Linked DNA regions of Dyadobacter chenhuakuii. Each later gene encodes a partner of the first gene's protein in a complex. Links are inferred from orthologs where the notes say so. Each region holds a gene or a part of one and is shown in the gene's direction. Other genes may lie near its edges.

The links. The genes of interacting proteins can lie anywhere in the genome.
Region 2: the proteins of prmC (region 1) and prfA are in contact, whole or in part, in a crystal structure (PDB 2B3T), measured with the Escherichia coli proteins. The link is inferred for Dyadobacter chenhuakuii from one-to-one orthologs.

What each region holds. Positions count from the first base shown.
Region 1 is NZ_CP098805.1:3,745,779-3,748,739, forward strand. What follows is about bases 2-2,954. They hold prmC (peptide chain release factor N(5)-glutamine methyltransferase), read left to right. Parts: upstream 2-1,024; coding sequence 1,025-1,885; downstream 1,886-2,954. Other genes in these bases: ribD (bifunctional diaminohydroxyphosphoribosylaminopyrimidine deaminase/5-amino-6-(5-phosphoribosylamino)uracil reductase RibD), read right to left, coding at 2-932; NFI80_RS15540 (AAA family ATPase), read left to right, coding at 1,935-2,888; yidD (membrane protein insertion efficiency factor YidD), read right to left, coding at 2,885-2,954. In the rest of the region: more of ribD, read right to left, coding at 1-1; more of yidD, read right to left, coding at 2,955-2,961. UniProt on the Escherichia coli protein: Methylates the class 1 translation termination release factors RF1/PrfA and RF2/PrfB on the glutamine residue of the universally conserved GGQ motif, i.e. on 'Gln-235' in RF1 and on 'Gln-252' in RF2.
Region 2 is NZ_CP098805.1:4,107,732-4,110,674, forward strand. What follows is about bases 1-2,935. They hold prfA (peptide chain release factor 1), read left to right. Parts: upstream 1-898; coding sequence 899-1,972; downstream 1,973-2,935. Other genes in these bases: NFI80_RS16930 (hypothetical protein), read right to left, coding at 1-119; NFI80_RS16935 (hypothetical protein), read right to left, coding at 178-759; NFI80_RS16945 (thioredoxin family protein), read right to left, coding at 2,179-2,736; NFI80_RS16950 (DMT family transporter), read right to left, coding at 2,802-2,935. Outside these bases: more of NFI80_RS16950, read right to left, coding at 2,936-2,943. UniProt on the Escherichia coli protein: Peptide chain release factor 1 directs the termination of translation in response to the peptide chain termination codons UAG and UAA.

The sequences.
Region 1 (2,961 bases):
CCGGCCTGCAAAAACGCATTGATCACTGCGGCACCGCCTTCAACAAAAATGGACTGGATTTTACGGGCTAACAGGCTTGTGAGCATTTGTCCGATCTCGTCTGCACCCGGGTTAACTTTTAAATAACTGATGTTCAAACTGGACGAATAACGCTCTGGCGAATCCGGCAAGCTGCTCTCCTGCAAATAATTAACAACAATAGTCGGCTGTATTTTGCTGAATAAATTCAATGTCTGGGGAAGTTGCAAATGTCTGTCCAGGACAACGCGCACCGGATCACGGCCTTCCCAATTGCGAACATTCAGCCTGGGATTGTCCATTAATGCGGTTTTGTAACCAACCAAAATTGCGTCTTCCTCCGTCCGCCATTGATGCACGCGCATGTTTGAAAGCGTTCCGCTGATCCGCAGTGGCCCGCCCGTTTCCGGTCCAAGAAATCCGTCGGCCGTTTCGGCCCATTTCAGGATTACATAAGGCCTTTTCTGCTCCATAGAAGTGAAAAACCGCTTGTTGAGCGCCAAACCTTCCGCTGCCAGCACGCCGATTTCAACCTCAATCCCAGCGTCCAGCATACGCGAAATGCCTCTTCCTGACACCAGTGGGTTGGGATCATTGTTGCAAATGACCACTTTTTTGAGTCGCTTACTAATGATCAGATCCGCGCAGGGAGGCGTCTTGCCCATATGTGAGCAAGGCTCCAATGTAACATATGCCGTGGATGCGGGCAGCAAATGCGCATTTCCTTTTAATTCGGCATCCTTAACAGCCCAAACTTCCGCGTGCGGACCGCCATACTGCCGGTGCCAGCCCTCTCCTATGATTTCGCCTTCATGGACGATCACGCACCCCACCATCGGGTTAGGACTTACACTTCCCCGACCGTTGCCGGCAAGCTGCAAAGCCCGTCTCATCCATTGAATATCTGCGTCCATGCGGCAAAAATACAAACCTCCTTTTAAACTCAACTTTCGTGAGTTCCTATTATTTGCTAACTTTCCGACATTGGAATAAAAAACACCAGAAAATGACTTCGGCACGTCAGTTATATCAATATATACTAAAAGGCATTACAGTTTATCCCGAAAAAGAAGCGCAGGCAATCGCTTTTATGTTACTCGAACATTATATGCGGCTTCGCAATATTGATGTACTTGTGGACAGACCGGTTCCTGAAAACACGGCCCAGCCGGATTGGGATACGATTATCGCGCGGTTGAATGACAATGAACCCGTTCAGCATATCATCGGATCCACCGAGTTTTGCGGACTCGAATTCCGCGTTTCATCCTCCGTACTGATCCCGCGCCCCGAAACGGAAGAGCTGGTGAGAATGGTGACCCGCGATTACGCAGAACCGGACAAAAATATTTCTATTCTCGACATTGGAACCGGCAGTGGCTGCATTGCCATTGTGCTTGCACGTTTCCTGCCACACGTTTCGGTACACGCCTGGGATGTTTCGGATGAAGCCCTGGAAGTTGCCCGCGAAAATGCGCGTCAGCTCATTGCCGACGTAACTTTTGCCAAGCAGGATATGCTTAATGTCACGTTCCCGCTCCCCGGCAACATTATCCAGTTTGACTGCCTCGTGAGTAACCCGCCATATGTAACTTACTCAGAGCAGGAACATATGCGCCCGAATGTCCTTCGTTTTGAACCCCACGAAGCATTATTTGTGGAAGACAGCGACCCATTGCTGTTTTACAAAGCCATCGCAGATTTTGGCATACACCATTTAAAACCCGAAGGAAAGTGTTACGTAGAAATCAACGAGCACTTCGGAGCCGGGACCAAGCAGGTTTTTGAGGAAAGAAATTATAAGAACGTAGAAATCCTGCGCGACATCCACGGAAAAGACCGCTTCGTAAGAGCGATCTGGAAGTAAACATCCGCCGGGGGCCAAAGGAAACCGCCAACATATAGACCAATCATCAATGTATATAGAGAAAATAAAGGATGTGCTGAATGAGATGGGCAAGGTGGTTGTGGGGCAGGACAAACTGCTCAACAGGCTCCTGATAGGTCTTTTCACCGGCGGCCATATCCTGCTGGAAGGTGTACCCGGACTAGCCAAAACACTGACGATCAATGTGATGGCAAAGGTGCTGCACCTTGATTTCAAAAGGATCCAGTTTACGCCCGACCTGCTGCCCGCCGATTTGATCGGGACGATGATCTATAAGCCTAAGATTGGGGATTATGAGGTAAAAAAGGGGCCTATTTTTTCAAATATTATTCTTGCCGATGAGGTGAACCGCTCCCCTGCCAAGGTGCAGTCGGCTTTGCTGGAAGCCATGCAGGAAAAACAGGTAACGATCGGGGATGAAACTTATCTGCTCGACCGGCCATTTGTGGTGCTCGCAACGCAGAACCCGGTGGAGCAGGAAGGAACCTACCCGCTTCCGGAAGCGCAGATCGACCGTTTTATGATGAAAGTCTACGTCGATTACCTTGAAAAGGACAAAGAACTGGAAGTAATGCGCCGCATGTCGGACATTAACTATGACTACCAGATCAAACCGATCCTGAACAAAGAGGACATTTTCGCAATCCGGAACAATGTCAACAAAGTGAACATTTCGGAAACGCTTGAAAAGTATATTATCGAGCTGGTCTTTGCCACCCGCCGCCCGCTGGATTACGGGCTTCGTGATGAGGCGCGTTACATTCAGTTTGGCGTTTCTCCACGCGCAACCATTTACCTGAACCGAGCGGCAAAAGCATTAGCATACCTGGAAGGACGCGATTATGTGTTGCCGGAAGACATTAAGGAGCTTGCACCGGACATTATGAACCACCGGATTTTACTCAACTACGAAGCAGAAGCAGACGGCGTGAGAACAATGGCGATCATTGATTCCATTTTGCGGAAAGTGGCGATTGGTTAAGGGACCGGATCATGTCCGTGACCTCCCCACGGATGACATCTTGAAAACCGCTTTAAGCCCAGCCAGGTGCCTT
Region 2 (2,943 bases), 360 kb from region 1 along the record:
ATGTTGCGCTTGAACACAAAATCAATCCGCGTCTCCCGCAACTCAGGGTAAAAAGACAAAGCCTTTAAAACCTCATTCTCAATAACTTTCGGAATTGTCTTATTAATAGGAGCTTGCATGGAGAAAAGGAGCAGCGATTTTTACTTTAATTCTTTAAAAAAGTATTCCGGACATAAATCAATCCTTCAACTGCTTCGCATCCAGCTTTCTGATGATGTCTTTTTTGTTGAACAATAGTCGCCATACTGCGAATGGTGTTTCGTCTTTTGGGAGGCATGATTTGCAGATGATGCTTTCTACAGGGACGGGCACATTGTAGACCAGTAGTGTGTCGCTGAGTTGCTGGAGATTGTCGCTGGCGACGGATTTGCTTTTGGCGCTGTAAAGATATGCGTCAAGCAATTCCCGCTCTTTTGGCGCGAGGTCCGGATTTTTAAGATCGGTCATATCCAGAAGCTCAACTTTAACACCATATTCTTTCTGCAATGCGGCAACAACCGGGATTTCGGCTAATTTTTGGCAGATTTCTCCGGCTTTTTCCGGATGCCTTTCCAATTCGTTGGCCAGCGCCTTTTCAGCGATCTTAGCGATTTTTTTACCCCAGGCATCGGCCGAATAAATAAGCTGCGTGTTGGTCACACGTTTTATTTTTGACGCATTTATTTCGTTAGACAGCTCCTTCGTATTCTCAACGCGGTTTCCCGTATCGCAGCCCGTCATAAATATGATCAGCGCCGCAACAACCAATATTTTTTTCATTTCCATGCACATTATAAATGGGTAACAGTATTCCGAAGCATCTAATTCACAAGCCCGCCGATATCTCAGAAAACCTTCATTTATCTAAAATGCGTATCTTTGTGCCCCGAATGCGTGGTGCCAAAGATATTCAATAAAGATGATCGATAAATTAGAAGCCATAAAAGAACGTTTCGAAGAAGTTTCGCAACAAATTATACAACCGGAAATCGTTTCGGACTCTGCCCGTTATTCCAAAATAAGCAAAGAATATAAGGATCTGGGAAAGATCGTGGAGCAGTATGCCCTTTATTTAAAATTGCAAAAAGACATAGCCGGAACCAAAGAACTCATCTCGACCGAAAAGGATGAAGAGCTTCGGGAAATGGCAAAAGAAGAACTGGACGACCTGACCCCGAAATTGGAGCAGCTCGAACAGGCGATCAAGGAGCTGCTTATTCCAAAAGATCCTAATGATAGCCGCAACATTATTCTCGAAGTCCGCGGCGGAACCGGTGGCGATGAAGCTGCGATATTTGCGGGCGATATGTTCAGAATGTATCAGCGATTTTTTGAAAAAATGGGCTGGCGTTCTTCTATCATGGATTTTACCGAAGGCACCAACGGCGGATATAAAGAGATTATCTGTAAAGTTGAAGGTGAGGACGTTTACGGGAAAATGAAGTTTGAATCGGGCGTACACCGCGTTCAGCGCGTTCCGCAAACTGAATCGCAGGGTCGCATCCATACATCGGCCGCCTCCGTGGCTGTGCTGCCAGAAGCAGAGGAAGTGGATGTTCAGATTAATATGAATGATGTCCGCGTAGATACATTTCAATCGTCAGGTGCTGGTGGACAGTCGGTTAACACCACTTATTCCGCGGTTCGTCTGACACACATTCCATCCGGATTGGTGGTAAGCTGCCAGGATGAGCGTTCACAGTTGAAAAATAAGGACCGCGCATTGAGTGTTTTGCGTTCGAGGCTGTACGAGATTAAACTAAAAGAGCATAACGACGCCATCAGCTCGCAAAGAAAATCAATGGTGGGAAGCGGTGACCGCTCCGATAAGATCCGCACCTACAATTACCCGCAAAGCCGCATTACCGATCACCGCATTGGCTACACAGTTTACAATCTTCCCGCAGTTATGGAAGGTGACATCGGAGAATTTATCGAAAGACTACGCATCGCAGAGAACGCAGAGCGCATGCAGGAGGGAGAGACGGTTTAGATTAATGCGTCCCTCCAGAGTCGACATGCAAAATCCCAGAGGGATGACATATTGGTAGAAAATCGGACCGCCACCCATTTAAAATCCCGGAGGGATGCAACAACTTACATGTCGTTACATCCCTCCGGGATTTTAAATGGTGGTTATAATGAATTTTCTACCAATATAGCATCGCTCCGCGATTTTGGTTCTGCATAAATAAGATATTACTTACCCGCAAACAACTCATTGTAAGTCTTCGATTTATAAGTATCGAAGGCTTCTTTTTTGTGGTAATCTTCTCCTATGAATGTGATTACCTGGTGGAATTCTTTGGGTTTCATGTAGCCGGGCAAAGGCTGGATCATGTTGAATTTATCGTCCAGGAAAACGGTGGTTGGGTAACTGGGTTGGTTGTTGGTAAGAGCTAATGCGAGTTGATGTACACCGCGCCCGCCTTCGGAGAGAAATTCAAATTTTTTGTCTCCTAATGTGATGGCTTTTTTCTGTTCTGCATCGAGCTTGACGGCGTAGTATTTGTGGTTGACGTACTCAACAACTGCTTTATTTTTGAATGTCTCGCGGTCCATCACTTTGCACCATCCGCACCAATCAGTATATACATCGATCAAAACCTTGCGGGGCTCTTGCTGAATTTTAGCGTAGGCTTCTTCAATTGTTAACCATTGAATGCCTTCCGCGGGCCTGTTTTTGTCGGATCTGAAACCCGAGGCCACTGTTAGGATGGCCAAAAATAGAAAAAATGATGCAGCTGATCTTTTCATAACTTCATTTGATTTCAATGAATGAACAAATTTCACGGTGGAATAATTGTGCTTAATGGCTGACTTTATTCCGGATCGGCTGCCATAGCGGGCTTTCTTTTTGCCAGCGAAACCATAACTCCTCCTCCTACGATCAGCAACATGCCTGCGAACATAGAGAATGAAGGAATGGCCTCTCCCATGAAAAAACCGATCAGAACGGAGAAC